One region of the Pseudoduganella aquatica genome, then DNA from elsewhere that is predicted to be linked to it. Evidence: predicted binding sites of a transcription regulator. Region 1 holds the regulator's gene; the other holds the start of a gene.
The links. Region 1 encodes FliA, which starts transcription of late flagellar genes. Its sites were predicted from a motif close to CTAAAGTTTNNNNNNNNNNNGCCGNTA; they were not measured.
Positions count from the first base shown of each region.

Region 1 (10,986 bases):
GACCATGCTGCGCCTGGCCTTGAACGTGGCCTCCACCCGCGTGGTGCTGACCGAGGGCCACACCGGCGCGGCGGCGGCCGGCAAGGTGATCGAGGCCTTCGGCCACTTCCTGATCGGCGGCAACTACACCGTCGGTATCGTGGTGTTCATCATCCTGACCATTATTAACTTCACCGTGGTCACCAAGGGCGCGGGCCGTATCGCCGAAGTGGGCGCGCGCTTCGCCCTGGACGCGATGCCGGGCAAGCAGATGGCGATCGACGCCGACCTGAACGCCGGCCTGATCGGCGAGGCGGAAGCGCGCAAGCGCCGCAGCGAAGTGTCGATGGAGGCCGAGTTCTACGGCGCCATGGACGGTGCGTCCAAATATGTGCGCGGCGACGCGGTTGCCGGCATCCTGGTGACGGTGATTAATATCGTCGGCGGCCTGCTGGTCGGCCTGATCCAGCACGACCTGCCGTTCGGCGAAGCCATCAAGACCTACACGCTGCTGGCCATCGGCGACGGCCTGGTGGCGCAGATTCCTTCGCTGGTGATCTCGATCGCCGCCGGTATCGTGGTGTCGCGCGTGGCCAGCGAGCAGGACATCGGCACCCAGGTGATAGGCCAGCTGTTTGCCAAGCCGCAAGTGCTGTACATCACCGCCGCCATCATCGGCGGCATGGGCCTGATCCCCGGCATGCCCAATCTCGTGTTCCTGCTGCTGGCCGGCGTGCTGGGCGGCGCCGGCTACCTGATGGCCAAGCGCACCCGGGAAGGCGGCGCGGCGGCCGGCGGCGCGGCGCCGTCGGGCGAGGGCGGCCCGGCTGCGGCGGCGGGCGGCGCTGCCGCTCCCGCGCCGGAGCAGGAGGAGGCCAGCTGGCAAGACATCCTGCCGGTCGACACGCTGGGCCTGGAAGTGGGCTACCGCCTGATCCCGCTGGTCGACAAGACCCAGGGCGGCGAGCTGCTCAAGCGTATCAAAGGCATCCGCAAGAAGTTCGCGCAGGAAGTGGGCTTCCTGGCGCCGCCGGTGCACATCCGCGACAACCTGGAACTGAAGCCGTCGGCTTACCGGATTGCGCTCAAGGGCGTGGAAGTGGGCACCGGCGAGGCCTTCAACGGCCAGTTCCTGGCCATCAATCCCGGCATGGCCAGCGGCACCTTGCCCGGCCTGGTGACCGAAGACCCGGCTTTCGGCCTGCCCGCCATCTGGATCGACGCCAGCCTGCGCGACCAGGCGCAGACCATGGGCTACACCGTGGTGGACGCCGGCACCGTGGTGGCCACGCATTTGAACCATTTGATTACCACCCACGCGTCCGAGCTGCTGGGCCGCGCGGAAGTGCAGGCGCTGCTGGACCACCTGGGCAAGGAATCGCCCAAGCTGGTGGAGGACCTGGTGCCGAAGATGCTGTCGCTGTCGACGCTTCAGAAAGTGCTGCAGAACCTGCTGGCCGAAGGCGTGCACATCCGCGACATGCGCTCGATTATTGAAACGCTGGCCGAGCACACCGTGCACACCCAGGATCCGAACGAATTGACGGCGCTGGTGCGGATTTCCCTGGGCCGCGCCATTGTGCAGCAGCTGTTCCCGGCCGGCGGCGAGCTGTCGGTGATGACGCTGGACAACCGCCTGGAGCGCCTGCTGATGCAAGCGCTGGCGGCGAGCGGGCCGGACGGCGCCGGCATCGAGCCCGGCCTGGCCGACACCATCGCCCAGCAGGCGCAGGCGGCAGCGGCGCAGCAGGAGGCGCTGGGGCTGACGCCTGTGCTGCTGGTGCCGGGACCGCTGCGCACCTTGCTGTCGCGCTTCCTGCGCCGCGCCTTGCCGCAGCTCAAAGTGCTGTCGCATGCCGAGATCCCGGAAACCAAGACCATCCGCGTCACCGCGCTGGTCGGCGCCCAGTAAATCGCGGCGGTTTGCGCAAACCGGCATCGCTGCCCAGTCCGCAGGCCTAGACTGGAGCGATGCCGAACGATGACTACGATGCGCCGTGGAAGGAAGCGCTGGCGCGCTACTTTCCCGAATTCCTGGCGTTCTACTTCCCACAAGTCTATGAGCTGATAGATTGGACGCGGCCGTTCGCCTTCCTGGACCAGGAGCTGGCGCAACTGGCCGAGGGTGCGTCCGGCAAGCGCGTGGCGGACAAGCTGGTACGGGTTTGCCTGCGCGGCGACACGGCGCAGGACGCGCTGGTGCATGTGGAAGTGCAGACACAGCGCACCGGCGAGTTCACCGAGCGCATTTACATCTGCAACTACCGTGCATACGACAGGCATCGATTGCCCGTCATCAGCCTGGCCGTGCTGGCCGATGCCAGCCAGGTCTGGCGGCCACATGCGTTCAGCATAACCGTGGGCGGCTGCAGGATAGGGATAGATTTTCCTGTTGTGAAACTGCTGGACTACGCGCCGCACATCGATGTTTTGCTGGAAATGGAGAATGTCTTCGCAGTGCTGACGGCAGCCCATTTGATGACGCTGGCCAGCCAGCATGATCCGGAAGTGCGGCTGGTGTACAAGCGCCGCGTCGCGCGCTTGCTGTATCGGCGCAAATGGAGCAAACGGCGTATCATCAACTTGTTCAACGTGATCGATTGGCTCATGCGCTTGCCGGACGAGCTGGAGCAGCAGCTCTGGCAGGAATTGCGTGAGTCGGAGCAGGGAGGCATCATGCCGCACATGTTATCGATAGAGCGCATCATTCGCGAGGAAAGCCGCCGTAAAGGTCTTGAGGAAGGCCGTGAAGAAGGCCTGCGGCAGGGCGTGCTGGAGGGGAGGCAGCAGGGCATGCAGCAAGGCATGCAGCAAGGCATGCAGCAAGGCATGCAGCAAGGCATGCAGCAAGGCATGCAGCAAGGCCTGCAGCAAGGGCGCGCGGTCTTGCTGGCCAAGCAATTACGGCACCGGTTTGGCGCGCTGCCGGCGCTTGAGCTGGAGAGGCTGGCCGCTGCCAGCGACGAGCAGCTGGACCGTTGGGCTTTGGCGCTATTCCACGCCGATACGCTGGAGCAGGTATTTAGCGAACACTAGGCCACGCGGCCGCCGCCGGCAAATCCGAAATGCGGGCCATTTCCCGCCCTGTTCCATCGATCGTTTCCCCTGTGCATCGTCAATAATGCAAGCATGAGAGTGAGCCCCGCCCGTTTTGAAGGCGCGGCACTTGTGTAACAGGGGAATTGGTCATGAACGTCAAAAAATTTACTGCACCTACGTCGCGTGAAGCGCTGCGCAAAGTACGCGAGGCCCTGGGGCCGGATGCGGTGATCTTGTCGAATCGTCCTACGGATGGCGAGGTGGAAATTCTGGCCCTCGCCAACGACGACGCCGCCTCGCTGGCGCTGCCTTCCCCCGATTCGCCGATGGCGCAGCCGAATCCCTACCTGGACCTGCCGGAAACCCCGTCGTATCTGTCGCCGCTGGCGCCGATGGCCCCCGTTGCCGCCGCGCCGGCCCCTGCCGTTGCTGCAGCACCGGCGCCACGTCCTGTGCCCCGCGCCGCCGCGCCGGAAGCCGCCGTGCGCCAGTCTGCGCCGCGTGCCGCGGCAGCTGTGGCTCCCGCGCCGTCGCTGGACATGGACCGCATCAGCGCCATGGTGGCCGACGCCGTCGCCAGCGCCAAGGCCAACGCGGCCGCCGAGATGAGCGGCATGATGAGCGAAATCCGCGCCATGCGCGGCATGATGGAAACCCAGCTGGCGGAAATCTCCTGGGGCTCGACCCAGCAGCGCGAGCCGCAAAAGGCCGCCGTGCTGCGTGAAATGCTGGCGGCCGGCTTCTCGGCCAGCCTGGCGCGCTACCTGATCGAAAAACTGCCGGCCGGCCGCGACGCCGCCGACAGCCTGCGCTGGATTAAGACCGTGCTGACCCGCAACCTGTCGGCCATCGCCAACGAGGACGCGCTGATCGAGCAGGGCGGCGTGTTCGCCCTGGTGGGCCCAACCGGCGTGGGCAAGACCACCAGCACCGCCAAGCTGGCCGCGCGCTGCGTGATGCGCCACGGCCCGGACAAGCTGGCCCTGATCACCACCGACGCCTACCGTATCGGCGCGCACGAGCAGCTGCGCATCTACGGCAAAATCCTGGGCGTGATGGTGCACTCGGTGAAGGACGAAGCCGACTTGCGCATTGCCCTGAAAGAACTGAAAAACAAGCACACCGTGCTGATCGACACCGTCGGCGTGAGCCAGCGCGACCACATGGTGGCCGAGCAGGTCGCCATGCTGCAAGGCACGGACGCCAACGTCAAGCGCCTGCTGTGCCTGAACGCCACCTCGACCCAGGAAACCCTGAACGAAGTGGTGCGCGCCTACCAGGGCAGCGGCCTGGCCGGCTGCATCATGACCAAGCTGGACGAAGCGGCCTCGATCGGCAACGTGCTGGACGTGGTGATACGCCAGAAACTGAATATGTTCTACGTCTCGAGCGGCCAGCGCGTGCCGGAAGACCTGCACCTGGCCGACCCGGCCGCGCTGGTCGAACGCGCTTTCCGCCTGAAGCAGGGCGCCGCCGCCAGCCAGTACGCCGACCATGAACTGCCGCTGGTGATGTCGGCCGCCGGCGCCTTCGGCGCCAATGTCGCCGGCCTGGACCACGCACTGCGCGAGGTGCGCCTTGGCTAACTTCGACTTCGACCAGGCCGAAGGCCTGCGCCGCATGCTGGCAGGGCCGCAGCCGCGCATCGTCACCTTCCTCTCCGCCACGCCGCAGGACGACAAGGGCGCCATGCTGGTCAACCTGGGCGCCTCGCTGGCGCGCGCCGGCAACGACGTGCTGCTGGTGGACGCCTGCGCCAGCGCGCACGGCGTGGCCTCCCGCCTCGGCGTGGACAGCGGCGCCAGCCTGCTGGACGTGGCGCGCCAGGAATGCGGCCTGAATCAGGTGATCCACCAGGTGCCGCAAGGCTTCGGTGTGGTATCGATGACACGCGGCGTGGCCCGCTCCGGCCCCGACGAAACGCGCCGCCTGGCCAAGGCCTTCGACGTGCTGGCCAAGCAGACCGGCCTGATGATCGTCGACGGCGAGTTCGACGGCGAAGCGTTTCCGGTGCCGGTGATGGCCAGTTCCGACATCGTGGTGCAGGTCTCGAACAGCGCCACCTCGATCAAAAACGCCTACAGCATGATCAAGCGCCTGAACCACGAACTGGGCCGGCGGCCCTTCGGCATTGTGGTAACGGGCGCATCCGAGGCCGAAGCCAAGGTGGTTTACGATAATATGGCGCAAGCGGCAAGCCGATACCTCGCGGTAACCCTGGTTTCGATGGGGTCGGTGCCTGCTGATGAGTACTTGCAGCGCGCGGCGCGCCTGGGGCGGGCGGTGGTCGACGCCTTTCCGCTGGCCGGCGCGTCGGTCGCGTTCCGGCAACTGGCAGGACGTCTGGCGCTGGCCGGCGCGCCTCAATTCCGCACGGGGAGTAGCAACCATTTTAGCGTCTGAGAAAAATTAGAACGATATGTACACGGCCAAAGGGAAAGCGGACAAGAACTCGCTGCTGACGGAGCATATGCCGCTGGTCAAGCGGCTGGCCCACCACATGAAGGCCAAATTGCCACCCAGCGTGGAAGTCGATGACCTGGTGCAGGCCGGCATGATAGGCCTGCTCGACGCCATCAACCGCTACGAGGAAACCCACGGCGCCCAGTTTGAAACCTATGCCGTGATGCGCATCCGCGGCGCCATGCTCGACGAGTTGCGCAATAGCGACTGGATGCCGCGCAGCATGCGCCAGGACATGCGCAAGATCGAAACCGCCATGGCCACCTTGCAGCAGCGCCTGGGCCGTCCGCCCAGCGAGTCGGAAGTGGCCAAGTCGCTCAAGCTGTCGCTGGCCGACTACCAGGAAATGCTGTCCGAAGGCGGCGGCCACCAGCTGATCTACTACGAAGACTTCCGCGACGACGACGGCGGCGAAAGCTTCCTGGACCGCTACCACAACGACGAGGACGCCGACCCGCTGCGCGCGCTGCTCGACACCGACTTCCGCCAGGCCGTGATCGACGCCATCGACGCCTTGCCGCCGCGCGAGAAGATGCTGATGGGCTTGTACTATGAGGAAGAACTGAACTTGAAGGAAATCGGCGCCGTCATGGGCGTCTCCGAATCACGCGTATCGCAGCTGCATACGCAAGCGGTGGCGCGTCTGCGCGCCTCGTTAAGGGAGCAGGCATGGACTGGGCCAGCATAGCAGGACTGATACTGGGCGTGGCCGGGGTGCTGGTCGGCCAGGGCATGGAGGGCGGCAAGCTGAGCTCGCTGCTGCAGCCGGCCGCCTTCGCCATTGTGGTGATCGGCACGCTGGGCGCTGTGCTGCTGCAGACCAAGCCGGCCACCTTTGTGCGCGGGCTGCGCATGGCGCGCTGGATCGTGGCGCCGCCGCCGGACACGCGTGTCACGCTGGCGCGCGAAATCGGCGCCTGGAACGCCACCGCCAAGCGCGACGGCATGCTGTCGCTGGAGCGCTATATGCTCGCCTCGAAGGACAAGTTCAACGCCAAGGGCCTGCGCCTGATCGTTGACGGCATCCATCCGGACAAGCTGCGCAACCTGCTCGACACCGAAATCACCGCCTACGAAACGGCCGAGCGCCAGGCCGTGCGCATCTGGGAATCGGCGGCCGGCTACTCGCCCACCATCGGCATCCTGGGCGCGGTGCTGGGCTTGATCCAGGTGATGGAAAACCTGGCCGACCCCAGCAAGCTGGGCGCCGGCATCGCCATCGCCTTCGTGTCCACCATTTACGGCGTGGGCCTGGCCAATTTGTTTTTCTACCCCATCGCCAACAAGCTGAAAGTCATCGTCACCCAGCATGTGCACCAGCAGGAAATCGCCGCCGCCGTGTTTTACGACATCGCCACGGGCGACCACAGCCGCGTGATCGACGAACGCATCGCCACCCTGCTGCGCGAGTACGACTGAGATGCAGCGCCGCGCCCGCAGGAAGTTCGACGACGAGCCCGAGAACCATGAGCGCTGGCTGATCTCCTACGCCGACTTCATCACCTTGCTGTTCGCCTTCTTCGTGGTGATGTACTCGATCGCCGCCGTCAACACCGGCAAATACAAGATCTTCTCGGACGCGCTGGGCGACGCCTTCGGCGGCCAGGGTTCGGCCAAGCCCATCAACACCCAGGTGCAGAACCTGCCCATCCCCAATCCCGCGCTGCGCCGGCGCACCGAGCTGCTGCGCAAGGAAAAAGAGCAGATGACCAAGCTGGCGCAGGACTTGCTGTCCACGCTGGCGCCGCTGGTGAAGGAGGGCAAGGTGCGGGTGACGCAGAACAGCCGCGGCGTCAGCGTGGAGATCAACGCCAGCGTGCTGTTCGATCCGGGCGCGGCCCTGCTGACGTCCGAATCGCGCGAGGCGCTGCAGGCGGTGGCGGTGCTGCTGAAGGCGGACCCGCACGCGGTGCAGGTCGAGGGCCACACCGACAACCTCCCCATCCGCAACACCAACTTCCCGTCCAACTGGGAGCTGTCGGCCGCGCGCGCGGGCGCCGTGGTGCGGCTGTTCATCGACTCCGGCGTGGCGCCGGCGCGGCTGACGGCGGTCGGCCACGCCGACAACTACCCGGTGGCGCCCAACGCGCAAGCGGACGGCCGCGCCCGCAACCGCCGCGTGGCGGTGACCATCCTGTCCGGCATCCCCGACCCCGCCACCGAAGTGCCGACCGCGCCGGCTCCCCCAGCCGCCCCGCCGGCCCCGTAGGGCGGGTTAGCGGCCCTGCCGCGTAACCCGCCGTGCGCCGCCGGCCAGCATGCCCCGGCGGGTCGCCCATGGCGCGCCCCGCTAAGCCGCCCTGCGCCGCCGCCTCCAGTGCCAGCCGACGCCGGCGCCCACCACGCCCAGCAGCAGCCCGCCCACAGGCACAGGCACTGGCAAGGAACTGTCGTCGGCCAGGGCCGGCCCGGTGCGCAGCTCGGCCGGGAAGGGGCGCGGCGGCACCGGCACGATCTGCCATCGCGCCTCATCATGCGGCGCGCGCGCCATGAATTCATCGATGGAAAACACGGGCGCCGAGCCAAAAGCGCGGCTGGACGGCACTTGCGGAATGCGCACCAGCACCAGCGCTTCCACGTCCGCCCGCAACTGCTGCTCATATGCGCTCAGCGCCCGGCCGGGCGCCGCGCCGGCGAGCAGCTTGAGCAGATCCTGGCCCAGCGCTGCGAAGGCCACGGCCGGGTAGAGCCGGGTCTGCTCCTCGGTAAAGTAGCCGTAGGCCTTGTGGCCGCTGGCCAGGCTGAGGTCCTTGGCGGCCTTGTAGCCATAGGCGCCGATGGCCTTGAGGCGGCTGGTCGGTCCCTGCTCGGGCACCTGCCAGCCCAGCGCCCTGAACGCGTCCATGCTGATGCCGGCGCAGTTGGCCGAGGCGTGGCGGTAGCTGAATTCGTGCCGGTAGAAGCGGCGGAAGCGGTCCTGCATGCTGCGCTGGTAGGCTTGCGCGGTGCGGGCGTCGCGCAGCACCGCCACCAGCATGGTCGACGGCCGATAGTACTGCTGGCCGCTGTTCAGGTCCATCAGGTAGTTGTCCATCGGGACCATCGACGCGATGATGCCTTTTTCGCTGTAGCTGTCCAGATTGTAGAAGTTGTTCACCATCCAGTCGGCCCATTCGCCGTGCTGGCCCAAGCGGCCGGTGGCGACGGCGAAGTGGCCGCCGTAGGCTTCGTCGTCGTCGCCTTGGGCGCCGTTCAGCATCAGGGCCAGCACGGCCTTGCCGCCCCAGTCGCGGGCTGCGGGCCGGCGCTCCCAGACCAGGCGCGTGGCGTAGGGGCTGCGCGCGCCGCCGTTTTCCTGGCGCACAAAGGCGCTTAGCGTGTCGCCGGCGGCGGCCAGGGGCTGCGCCCGCATGCTGGCCGCGTCGATGACATAGTCCAGCGGCCAGATGGTGCGCGCTTCAAAACTAGGCTGGCTGGCCTGCGCGCGCAGCGTGCCGCGCACGCGGACTGCGCGCTGGCGGAAGAAATCCAGCGTGGCGGCGTTGAAATAGGAACGGTTGGGCGCGATTTTGGGCGCCAGCTGCATGGCCAGCGGCGCCGCGCCGGGCGCCTGCAGGGCTTGGCCGGATGGTGCCAGCGTGGCTTGCGGCACCAGGTGCGGCGCACCCAGCCAGACCAGGTCGGGCAGGGCTGGCAAGGCTGTCGAGGCTGGCTGGCGCGGCACGGCCAGGCCCTCCTGCTGGAAGTACCACAGGGCCTGCCGGGGCGCGCAGCCGCCGCAGCGCCCGTCGCCGTAGCGGAACTGGCTGCCGTCGTACAGGCCGAGGCGTTCGCCGCCCTCGAGCGCAGCTTTTACGGGAGCGGGCTGCGCCGCTGCGGGCAATATGGAGGCAAACTGGAGCGCAAGCGCGCCGGCGGCCATGGCGTGGTGTGTGTGCATGGAGGCATTATGCAAGAATTTGCATAAAATGCATCAGCGCAACTAATGAGTGTCAACGATGGTTGATTTGCATCAACCGCTAAGCGTATTTAGCCGGCGAGGAAGCCGCGGCGCGGCGAGGAGGCGGTGGGTTGGCCGCTGGGACCGTAGAAATTGCCTTGGGCCTGGGGACGCAGCGCTTGCAGCGCGCCTTGCGTGTGGCTCAGGTGTTTGCTGATGAGGGTGCCGTTCAGGCGGTTCAGTTCTTTGGCTTCGCGGGTCAGTTCCAGCACCTGCTGCCAGAGCGGGGCGGCGGTGGCGTCGCCGCTGGCGGCCAGCCAGGCTTCCATGCCCGCTTCTTCGGCCTTGTGGCCTGCCGCGCCGAGCGCGCTGTGGCGCTGGCTGGCCAGCACGGCCATGTCGTTGACCAGCGCGGCTTTGCGCGGCGTCAGTTCCGTCAAACCGTCTATGTCCGCCGCCACCAGTTGCTGCTGTTCCTGCTTGAGCACCGCCAGCAGGGCGGTGATGACGCGCTGTTCTTCGCGCAAGCTGCTCAGGGGCGTGAGTGCAGGAGAAACCGCGGGTGCGACGGATTGCATGATTTACCTATCTTTTACGTGAGTGCAGCAGATCCTTGACTGTTTCCAGCAAGCCATCGGCCACTTTTTCCGAGTTGACTTGGAATTGCCCATCGGCAATTGCAAGCTTGATGCGTTCCACTTTTTTCGTATCGAACACCGCGCTGCTGCCGCTGGCGCTGCTGGCGGCCATGGCCTGGCCTTGCGCCGACAGCTTGACGCTGTCGGTCGCCACAGGGGCCGTGCTGGCCTTGTCGGCGCCGCGCGCGGTGGTGGTAGTCGCAGGCGAGGCCGGCAGGCCAGGCGTGCTCTTGACTGAGTCGTTAATTTTCACAGCAATATCCTCGTCTGGTTGGGGTGTAAAAACCCCGGGATCTGAGTTATTAACGGCGCCGTGAACATAAACTTTAGCGTTTTTAGAACGCCACCTCCACCAGTCCCCCCGCTTTGGCGATGCCGCTCACTTGCTGGCCGCTCGCGGTCCGCACCTGCACCAGCTGCCCTTCCGAGGCGGCCGCGACGGCGCGCGCCTCGGCCGAGACGCGGAAGCCGGCCCCGCCCGACACCACCCGCACCAGCTGCCCGGCCACCATCACCGGCTTGCTGCGCAGGGTGTCGAGCCGCATCGGCGTGCCGGCCGCCAGCGAGGCGTTGCTGCTGCGGCCGACGATCTGGCTGATGTCGGTGGCTATGCCGGCCGGCAAGGTTGTCAAATCACCCTTGACCAGCACCAGCTGGCCCGCTTCGATGGCCTGGCCTTGCGCCAGCGGCACGGCGCTGGCCACGTATTCGGCCTGCACCGCCACATTGGCTTGAATATACACCGTCCATGCGGAAGGGGCCGCACAGCGCACGCCCACCGTGGTCTTGCCCCAGGCGCGCGCGCCGGGCATGAAGAAGGGCTGCAGCTGGGGGCAGGGCGCCAGCGCCATGCGCTGGTCGACCGGGCCGACCGTGACGGTCACCGCGCCCGGCAGGCCGGCGGTCTGGGTTTGCAGGAACTGCTCCACGCTCAGGCGCAGCGCGCCCAGGTCCTGGCGCGCCGCGGCCGGCGGCTGGGCCAGGGCG
Region 1 is NZ_CP086370.1:5,621,762-5,632,747, reverse strand. It holds gene flhA (flagellar biosynthesis protein FlhA) at 1-1,891, shown strand, start outside; gene KT882_RS25125 (DUF4351 domain-containing protein) at 1,951-3,015, shown strand; gene flhF (flagellar biosynthesis protein FlhF) at 3,168-4,604, shown strand; gene KT882_RS25115 (MinD/ParA family ATP-binding protein) at 4,597-5,421, shown strand; gene KT882_RS25110 (RNA polymerase sigma factor FliA) at 5,438-6,169, shown strand; gene KT882_RS25105 (flagellar motor protein) at 6,151-6,900, shown strand; gene motD (flagellar motor protein MotD) at 6,902-7,690, shown strand; gene KT882_RS25095 (hypothetical protein) at 7,772-9,361, opposite strand; gene KT882_RS25090 (flagella synthesis protein FlgN) at 9,451-9,939, opposite strand; gene flgM (flagellar biosynthesis anti-sigma factor FlgM) at 9,947-10,252, opposite strand; gene flgA (flagellar basal body P-ring formation chaperone FlgA) at 10,335-10,986, opposite strand, start outside.

Region 2 (10,986 bases), 1.3 Mb from region 1:
GGTAGTCGTCGGCGCCCATCTCCAGGCCGACGATGCGGTCGGCCTCCTCGGCCAGCGCGGTCAGCATCAGCACCGGCACCGTGCGGTGCTTGCCGGCCCGCAGCTCGCGGCACAGCAGCAGGCCGTCCTCGCCGGGCAGCATCAGGTCCAGCACGATCAGGTCCGGCTCGCCCTGTTCCAGCACGGCGCGCATCTGGCGTCCGTTGGCGGCCAGCGAGACGCGCATGCCGTTCTTTTCAAGGTAGGCCGCCAGCAGTTCGCGGATGCCTCTGTCGTCGTCGACGATCAATACGTGGTCGTTAGTGTCCATGCAGCCATGATACCCCAGCGCATTTGCATGTTTGTATCCCCATGTATCCCCCGCGCCGGCATACACACTACATTGCAGCGCCGCCGTTCGGCCGACACAAGCGGGATACCTGGGCGCGGTCCAATGGCGTCTTCTATCCTTCTTTTATCCTGTTAGGCGGAGCGCCCCATGCACAACCTGCTCGAAACGCTGCTGGCCCTGCTGGCCGGCGTCTTCACCATCGCCTCGCCGTGCGTGCTGCCGGTGATGCCCATCCTGCTGGGCAGCGCCGCGGCCACCGCAGGCGGCGCCGGCCAGCCGGCCGGCCTGGACCGCCGCCGGCCGCTGTACATCATCGCCGGCTTCATCCTCACGTTCGCGTCCTTCGCCATGCTGCTGGGCGCGGTGTCGTCCGTGGTGCAGGCGGCGCAGGAGGCGCTGCGCAACGCCGCCATCGCGCTGCTGGCGCTGTCCGGCCTGCTGCGCCTGTGGCCCCGTCCCTATGACTGGCTGGTGGCCGGGGTGCAGCGGGCCCTGCCCGGCATGGGCGGCGGCGCGGGGCCGGCCGGCGCGCGGGGCGGCAACCTGGGCGGCTTTGTGCTGGGCATGTCGCTGGGCGCGGTGTGGACGCCGTGCGCCGGTCCCGTGCTGGCCTCCATCCTGGCGCTGGTGGTGAAGGCGCAAGACCTGGGCCGGTCGGCGCTGCTGATCACGCTGTACGCCGCCGGCGCCGCCATACCCATGCTGGCCATCCTGTACGGCGGCCAGTACGCCGGCGCGCGGGTGCGCGTGCTGGCGCGCCATGCCGGGCGCCTGCAGCAGGTGTTCGGCGTGCTCGTGATGGCCACCGCCTTCGCTATATATATGCAGTACGACATCCTGGCCTATTCCAGGCTGGCTGCCTTCTTCCCCTCCCTGAAAGGACTCTGATATGTTTTTGACACGCACAGCTGCGGCCGCCGCCGCCCTGGCCCTGGCCTCCGGCCTGGCCGCCGCCGGTCCGTTGAAGAACCCGGCCGCCGCGCCGGAGTTCACCGGCATCGAGAAATGGCTGAACAGCGAGCCGCTCACCGTGCAGCAGCTGCGCGGCAAGGTGGTGCTGGTGGATTTCTGGACCTACACGTGCATTAATTGCATCAACGTGCTGCCGCACGTCAAGTCCTGGTACGAGAAGTATAAGGACCAGGGCCTGGTGGTGGTCGGGGTGCACACGCCCGAATTCCCCTTCGAGCGCAGCACCGCCAATGTGCAGACCGCCATCAAGCGCTTCGATATCCGCTATCCGGTGGCGCAGGACAACCGCTACGCCACCTGGAGCGCCTACCGCAACCAGTACTGGCCGGCGCTGTATTTGATCGACCGCAACGGCAAGGTGGTCTATACCCACTTCGGCGAGGGGCAGTACGGCCAGACCGAGGCGGCGATCCAGGCGCTGCTGGCGCAAAAAGGTTGAACAGGCAAGCTTGCCTGTGTTCAGGACAAGCCCGGCCGCTGCGCCGGGCTTTTTTTCGTCCCGCAGTCAGTGAATTGATAGCAGGAAATCAGCTTGTTTGTCAGATAGGCATCCTCCTTGCCGCCCTAGAATAAAGCTTGTGTGCTTGTCTTTTCACTATGGAAAAGTTGTCGTTTACTCGAGTTGTTTGATGGCGACAGGAAATTAAATAAGTGCTGCATGGCAAGTAAATCCGCTATACTTGCCGGTAATGTCTATTTGCTGCCTGCATTTCTGGCGGCATCAGAGAGGGGGAGTAGCAGCCTCCCTATGAAATTGCCCCAAGTTAACAAGTTTACTTAATGAAAGCACCGCTGCGGTCGCTTTGTAACGAAGCGTAGTTTTGCGTTGCGGTGTTGCGTCAGTTCGATGACGGCGAGTAAAAGTTGACCGGTAAGTAACATTCCTGTCACTTTTGTTTACTAAAGTTAAGCGAACTGTTGACGTTAAGAATGAAAAGCGCGCTCTTTTTATAGGGCGCTGTGCCACAGATTAGCGATTGGAGCCCCGGGAATAGCCCACAGGCTCCAGTTCGTGCCCAGTCAGATTCGAGTAGTGCCCCAAGGAGAATGGAAATGAGTATCGTAACCAGCTTGTCCACAGACCAAATTGCCTCACTTTCGACCGCGCAGATTGCGGGTCTGGCGACAGCTGATATCGCTGGCCTTTCCTCCGACCAGTTCCGGGCGCTGACGACCGACCAGATGGGCGTGTTCACCAGCGCCCAAATTCCGTCGTTCACCACCAGCCAGCTGGCCGGCGCGCTGACCACGGACCAGACCGTTGCGCTGACGTCCGCGCAGTTCGCTTCCCTGACCAGCGGCCAGGTCGCCGCGCTGTCGACCGACGCGATGAAAGCCATCGAGTCCAACGACATCGCCGCGCTGAAGACCGCCTCCATTGCTGCACTGAAAACGAACCAAGTCGCGGTGCTGGGCTCCGACCAGATCGGCGCGCTGACCAGCGGCCAGGCCGCCGCGCTGACCACCAACGCGATCGCCGCCGGCCTGACGACCGACCAGATCGTCGCCCTGGGCACCAACCATACCGCCGTGCTGAGCTCGGCTCAAGTCGCTGCCTTCAGCACCGACGGCATCGCCGCCATGCAGACCGAAGACCTGGCCGCGCTGCGCACCGTCGCCATCGCCGGCCTGAAGTCCACTCAGCTGGCCGCGCTGACCACCGACCAGGTCGTCGGCCTGGGCACCAACCAGGTTGCCGCGCTGACCAGCGCCCAAGCCGGCGCGCTGACCACCGATGGCATCAAAGCCATGGAAACCAGCGACCTGGCCGCCCTGAAGTCGTCCGCCCTCGCCGGCTTGAACACCGCCCAGATCGCTGCGCTGACGACCGACCAGATCGGCGCCATGACCACCGGCCAGTTCGCCGCGCTGAGCGTCACCCAGATCGGCGCCGGCCTGACGACCGACCAGGTTGTCGCCATGAACTCGGCGCAGATCGGCGTGCTGAGCACCGCCCAGGTCGCCGCCTTCACCACCGACGCCATCAAGGCCATCGAAACCAATGATCTGGTGGCCCTGAAGTCGACCGTGATCGCCGCCCTGAAAACCAACCAGATCGCCGCCCTGACCACCGACCAGGTCAACAACCTGTCGAGCAGCCAGGTTGCCGCGCTGACGACCACCGCCATCGCGACCGCGCTGAGTACCGACCAGGTTGTCGCCCTGAATAGCCAGCAAGCCGGCGCCCTGAGCTCGAGCCAGGTGGCCGCCTTCACCACCGACGGCATCGCCGCGCTGCAAACCGAAGACCTGGCCGCGCTGAAGACCGCCGCCATCGCCGGCCTGCGCACCGCGCAAGTGGCCGCACTGACCACCGACCAGGTTGTTGGCCTGGGTACCAACCAGGTTGCCGCGCTGACCAGCGCCCAAGCTGGCGCCCTGACCACCGACGGCATCAAGGCCATGGAGACCAGTGACCTGGCCGTGCTGAAATCGGCTGCCATCGCCGGCCTGAGCACCGCCCAGATTTCGGTGCTGACCACCGACCAGATCGGCGCCATGACCTCCGGCCAGTTTGCCGCCCTGAGCGTCACCCAGATCGGCGCCGGCCTGACCACCGACCAGATCGTGGCCATGAACTCCGCCCAGTTCGGCGCGTTCACCACCACCCAGTTCAACGCCCTGTCGACCGACTCGATCAAAGCCATCGAGACCAACGACATCGTCGGCCTGAAATCGACCGTGATCGCCGCGCTGAAAACCAACCAGATCGCCGCCCTGACGACCGACCAGGTGAACAGCCTGACCAGCAGCCAGGTCGCAGCGCTGACCACCACCGCCATCGCCACCGCGCTGAGCACCGACCAGGTGGTTGCCCTGAACAGCGTACAAGCATCGGCCCTGAGCTCGCTGCAAGTGGCTGCCTTCACCACCGACGCCATTGCCGCGCTGCAGACCGAAGACCTGGCCGCGCTGAAAACGTCGGCCATCGCCGGCCTGAAGTCGTCGCAAATGGCCGCGCTGACCACCGACCAGGTGGTGGGCCTGGGCACCAACCAGGTTGCCGCGCTGACCAGCACCCAGGCTGGCGCGCTGACCACCGACGGCATCAAGGCCATGGAGACCAATGACCTGGCCGTGCTGAAATCGGCTGCCATCGCCGGCCTGAACACTGCCCAGATCTCGGTGCTGACCACCGACCAGATCGGCGCCATGTCCTCCGGCCAGTTCAGCGCCCTGAGCACCACCCAGATCGCTGCGGGCCTGACCACCGACCAGATCGTGGCCATGAACTCGGCCCAGTTCGGCGCGTTCACCACCACCCAGTTCAGCGCCCTGTCGACCGACTCGATCAAAGCCATCGAGACCAACGACATCGTCGGCCTGAAATCGACCGTGATCGCCGCGCTGAAGACCAACCAGGTCGCCGCCCTGACGACGGACCAGGTCAACAACCTGACCAGCAGCCAGGTCGCCGCCCTGACCACCACCGCCATCGCCAGCGCGCTGAGCACCGACCAGGTCGTGGCGCTGAACAGCGTGCAAGCATCGGCGCTGAGCTCGCTGCAAGTGGCTGCCTTCACCACCGACGCCATCGCCGCCCTGCAGACCGAAGACCTGGCCGCGCTGAAAACGTCGGCCATCGCCGGCCTGAAGACTGCGCAAATGGCCGCACTGAGCACCGACCAGGTGGTGGGCCTGGGCACCAACCAGGTTGCCGCGCTGACCAGCGCCCAGGCTGGCGCGCTGACCACCGACGGCATCAAGGCCATGGAGACCAACGACCTGGCCGTGCTGAAATCAGCCGCCATCGCTGGCCTGAGCACTGCCCAGATCTCGGTGCTGACGACCGACCAGATCGGCGCCATGTCCTCCGGCCAGTTCAGCGCCCTGAGCGTCACCCAGATCGGCGCCGGCCTGACCACCGACCAGATCGTGGCCATGAACTCCGCCCAGTTCGGCGCGTTCACCACCACCCAGTTCGGCGCGCTGTCGACCGACTCGATCAAAGCCATCGAGACCAACGACATCGTCGGCCTGAAATCGACCGTGATCGCCGCGCTGAAAACCAACCAGATCGCCGCCCTGACGACCGACCAGGTGAACAGCCTGACCAGCAGCCAGGTCGCCGCCCTGACCACCACCGCCATCGCCACCGCGCTGAGCACCGACCAGGTCGTCGCCCTGAACAGCGTGCAAGCATCGGCGCTGAGCTCGAGCCAGGTTGCCGCCTTCACCACCGATGCCATCGCCGCCCTGCAGACCGAAGATCTGGCCGCGCTGAAAACCGCCGCCATCGCCGGCCTGAAAACCGCGCAAGTGGCCGCGCTGAGCACTGATCAGGTCGTGGGCTTGGGCACCAACCAGGTTGCCGCGCTGACCAGCGCCCAGGCTGGCGCGCTGACCACCGACGGCATCAAGGCCATGGAGACCAACGACCTGGCCGCCCTGAAGTCGGCTGCCATCGCCGGCCTGAACACGGCCCAGATCTCGGTGCTGACCACCGACCAGATCGGCGCTATGTCCTCCGGCCAGTTCAGCGCCCTGAGCACCACCCAGATCGCCGCCGGCCTGAACACCGACCAGATCGTGGCCATGAACTCGGCCCAGTTCGGCGCGTTCACCACCAGCCAGTTCAACGCCCTGTCGACCGACTCGATCAAAGCCATCGAGACCAACGACATCGTCGGCCTGAAATCGACCGTGATCGCCGCGCTGAAAACCAACCAGATCGCCGCCCTGACGACCGACCAGGTGAACAGCCTGACCAGCAGCCAGGTCGCCGCGCTGACCACCACCGCCATCGCCACCGCGCTGAGCACCGACCAGGTTGTCGCCCTGAACAGCGTGCAAGCATCGGCGCTGAGCTCGAGCCAGGTTGCCGCCTTCACCACCGACGCCATCGCCGCCCTGCAGACCGAAGACCTGGCCGCGCTGAAAACCGCCGCCATCGCCGGCCTGAAAACAGCGCAAGTGGCCGCGCTGAGCACTGACCAGGTCGTGGGCCTGGGCACCAACCAGGTTGCCGCGCTGACCAGCGCCCAGGCTGGCGCGCTGACCACCGACGGCATCAAGGCCATGGAGACCAATGACCTGGCCGTGCTGAAGTCGGCTGCCATCGCCGGCCTGAACACTGCCCAGATCTCGGTGCTGACCACCGACCAGATCGGCGCCATGTCCTCCGGCCAGTTCAGCGCCCTGAGCACCACCCAGATCGCCGCCGGCCTGAACACCGACCAGATCGTGGCCATGAACTCGGCCCAGTTCGGCGCGTTCACCACCAGCCAGTTCAACGCGCTGTCGACCGACTCGATCAAAGCCATCGAGACCAACGACATCGTCGGCCTGAAATCGACCGTGATCGCCGCGCTGAAAACCAACCAGATCGCCGCCCTGACGACCGACCAGGTGAACAGCCTGACGAGCAGCCAGGTCGCCGCGCTGACCACCACCGCCATCGCCACCGCGCTGAGCACCGACCAGGTCGTGGCCCTGAACAGCGTACAAGCATCGGCCCTGAGCTCGCTGCAAGTGGCTGCCTTCACCACCGACGCGATCAAGGCTCTGCAGACCGAAGACCTGGCCGCGCTGAAAACCGCCGCCATCGCCGGCCTGAAGACCGCGCAAGTGGCCGCGCTGACCACCGACCAGGTGGTTGGCCTGGGTACCAACCAGGTTGCCGCGCTGACCAGCGCCCAGGCTGGCGCGCTGACCACCGACGGCATCAAGGCCATGGAGACCAACGATCTGGCCGCGCTGAAGTCGGCTGCCATCGCCGGCCTGAAAACCGACCAGATCTCGGTGCTGACGACCGACCAGATCGGCGCCATGACCTCCGGCCAGTTCAGCGCCCTGAGCACCACCCAGATCGCTTCGGGCCTGACGACCGACCAGATCGTGGCCATGAACTCGGCCCAGTTCGGCGCGTTCACCACCACCCAGTTCGGCGCGCTGTCGACCGACTCGATCAAAGCCATCGAGACCAACGACATCGTCGGCCTGAAATCGACCGTGATCGCCGCGCTGAAAACCAACCAGATCGCCGCCCTGACGACGGACCAGGTCAACAACCTGACCAGCAGCCAGGTCGCCGCCCTGACCACCAGCGCGATCGCCGCGTCCCTGAGCACCGACCAGGTTGTGGCGCTGAACAGCCTGCAAGCCTCGGCGCTGAGCTCGAGCCAGGTGGCCGCCTTCACCACCGACGCGATCAAGGCTCTGCAGACCGAAGACCTGGCCGCGCTGAAAACCTCGGCCATCGCCGGCCTGAAAACCGCGCAAATGGCTGCGCTGACCACCGACCAGGTGGTTGGCCTGGGCACCAATCAGGTTGCCGCGCTGACCAGCGCCCAAGCTGGCGCCCTGACCACCGACGGCATCAAGGCCATGGAGACCAACGACCTGGCCGCGCTGAAATCGGCTGCCATCGCCGGCCTGAAAACCGACCAGATCTCGGTGCTGACGACCGACCAGATCGGCGCCATGTCCTCCGGCCAGTTCAGCGCCCTGAGCACCACGCAGATCGCTTCGGGCCTGACCACCGACCAGATCGTGGCCATGAACTCGGCCCAGTTCGGCGCGTTCACCACCACCCAGTTTGTGGCGCTGACGACCGATTCGATCAAAGCCATCGAGACCAACGACATCGTCGGCCTGAAATCGACCGTGATCGCCGCGCTGAAAACCAATCAGGTTGCCGCCCTGACGACTGACCAGGTCAACAACCTGACCAGCAGCCAGGTCGCCGCCCTGACCACCAGCGCCATCGCCGCCGCGCTGAGCACCGACCAAGTGGTCGCTCTGAACAGCGTGCAAGCATCGGCACTGAGCTCGAGCCAGGTGGCTGCCTTCACCACCGACGCCATCGCCGCCCTGCAGACCGAAGATCTGGCTGCGCTGCGCACGGTAGCGATCGCCGGCCTGAAAACCGCGCAGATCGCTGTGCTGACCACGGATCAAGTGGTGGGCCTGGGCACCAGCCAGGTTGCCGCGCTGAACAGCGCGCAAGCTGCGGCGCTGACCACCGACGGCATCAAGGCCATGGAGACCAACGATCTGGCCGTGCTGAAATCGGCTTCGATCTCGGCGCTGAACTCCAGCCACATCGCCGCGCTGACGACCGACCAGCTGGTGGCGATGACCACCGGCCAGTTCAGCGCGCTGATCAGCACGCAGATCGCCGGTCTGTCGACCGACCAGGTGGCTTCGCTGGAAACGAACGACATGCGTGCCCTGCGCACGGCGGCCATCCGCGCCATGTCGACCGACCAGCTGCGCAGCCTGACGACGACCCAGGTTCACACGCTGACCAGCTCGCAAGTCTGCGCCCTGACCTCGAACCAGATCCAGGCCATGACCACCGACCAGATCAACGCCTTCGTCAGCCCGTTCTACACGCCTATCGTGCTGGATCTGGACGGTAACGGCATCGACACCCTGGCGTTTGGCGACGGCGTCAAGTTCGATGTGCTGGGCACCGGCACCGCGGTCAATACCGGCTGGGTACGCGGCAACGACGGCCTGCTGGCCCTGGACCGCAACGGCGACGGCATGATCAACGACGGCACCGAGCTGTTCGGCGCAGGCACCACGCTGGCCAACGGCCAGAAGGCGAAGACCGGCTACGAAGCGATGGCTGAACTGGATAGCAACAAGGATGGCGCGCTGACCAGTGCTGACAGTGCCTTCGGCGACCTGCGCGTCTGGGTGGATGGCAATGCGGACGGCGTCAGCCAGGCAAGCGAGCTGAAATCGCTGGCCGAGCTGAACATCACCAAGCTGAACCTGGGCGCCAAGCAGGATGTGTCTCTGAACAACGGCAACATCGTCGGTCTGACCTCGACCTACGAAACCGCCGACGGCCAGAGCCACGCCGCAGCCGACGTCTGGTTCGCCGGCAGCAACGTGGCGCCGGGCGCGGCGGATCTGCGCGGCAGCGTCAACGGCCTGGTGCAAGCGATGTCTTCCTTCAGCAGCAGCGACGCACCGGCAACGGGCGGCACGCTGAAACTGGATGGCGGCAGCCAGAACGTGGCCAGCAGCGTTGCCAACCTGGCCGACGCGCTGAAACAGTTCGACGCGACCAAGCTGAACGGAGCCGCAGGACTGGCGCCGGCTGGTGAAGATCTGCGCCTCAAAGCGCTGCACGGCACCGGCCAGGGCTTCCTGGCAGCACCGAAGTAAGTAAGATCTGAGAGCGGCAAGACTTCGGTCTTGCCGCTTTTTTTTTCGCTATCCTAAAAGCAACAGCTGTTAATCAATTGCTTCTAGGCAGCAAGTAGCTCATTTATAATCATGTAACAACTGGTTTTTTGCATAGCCGTGGCCACCGCCACAGAACAACACAAATAAAAACGCTGGTGCTACAGGCTCTGCCTTGTAAGCGCCTGTTTTTGTCTACAGCGCAATACAAGGAGAGTGGGAATGGGCTTTATCAATCTATTAAATACCGATCAAATCGCCGGTCTGGGCACCGATCAGATCGGTACGATTCCTTCCGAGGACATCTCAGCGCTGACTTCTGCGCAGTTCGGTGCCTTTACATCGGCCCATATCCCCTTCTTTAGCACCGCGATGCTGCGTGCCCTGGGCACCACCCAGGTGGCCGGTCTGAACAGCAACCAGGCAGCGGTGCTGAGTTCCTCCCAGCTTGGCGCCCTGACCACAGCCAGCGTCGCGGCACTCTCCACGGATGACGTTGCCGTGTTGAAAACGAGTGCCATCCTCGGCTTGACCACCGCCCAGGTCAGTGCCCTGAAAACCCAGCAAGTGGTGGCTTTGACCACCGATGCCGCTCGTGCGCTGAGCTCGGCTCAAGCCGGCGCGCTGAGCACCGCCAGCGTCGCGGCGCTGGAAACTTCCGATCTGGCCGTGCTGAGCACCGCTGCCGTGCGCGCCCTGAGCAGCGCCCAGGTTGGCGCGCTGACCACCGACCAGGTTGTCGCCCTGAGTACCACGCAAGTGGCTGCCCTGGTGACCAGCCAGGCTGTCGGCTTGGGCACGGACGCCATCCGCGCCATCGAAACGCGTGACCTGGCCGCCATCGGCACCAGCATCATCTCGACGCTGAGCTCGACCCAGGTTGGCGCACTGACCACCGACCAGGTTGCGTCCCTGAACACGGCTGCTGTCGGCGCCCTGAGCACGCTGAGCATCGCCAACGGCCTGAAAACCAACCAGGTCGTTGCGCTGGCGTCGCATCAGTTCGCCGCGATGAATGCGCTGCAGGTGGCGGCGCTGAGCACCGACGGCATTGCCGCCATTGAAACCAACGACCTGCGCGGCCTCACGACCGCCGCCATCGCCGGCCTGCGCACCGCGCAAGTCGCCGTGCTGACTACCGACCAGGTGGCCAACCTGTCGGCCACGCAAGTTGCCGCGTTGACTACGGCTGCCGTTGCACAAGGTCTGAAAACCCACCAGATCGTAGCGCTGACCACCGACGCCGCCGCCGCCCTGAGCAGCGCCCAAGTCGCCGCCCTGAGCACCGCCAACGTCGCCGCGCTGGAAACGGCTGATCTGGCCGCGCTGAAAACCGCCGCCATCCGCGCGCTGAGCAGCAGCCAGGTTGGCGCACTGACCACCGACCAGATTGTCGCCCTGAGCACCACGCAAGTGGCTGCCCTGGTCAGCAGCCAAACTGTCGGCCTGGGCACCGACGCCATCCGCGCCATCGAAACGCGTGACCTGGCGGCGATTGGCACCAGCATCATCTCGACCCTGAGCTCGACGCAGATCACCGC
Region 2 is NZ_CP086370.1:113,011-123,996, reverse strand. It holds gene KT882_RS00410 (response regulator) at 1-310, opposite strand, end outside; gene KT882_RS00405 (cytochrome c biogenesis CcdA family protein) at 479-1,219, shown strand; gene KT882_RS00400 (thioredoxin family protein) at 1,221-1,742, shown strand; gene KT882_RS00395 (heme utilization protein) at 2,357-9,427, shown strand; gene KT882_RS00390 (heme utilization protein) at 9,818-10,986, shown strand, end outside.
Region 2: the regulator FliA is predicted to act here: its motif matches at 2,204-2,230, upstream of KT882_RS00395 (heme utilization protein).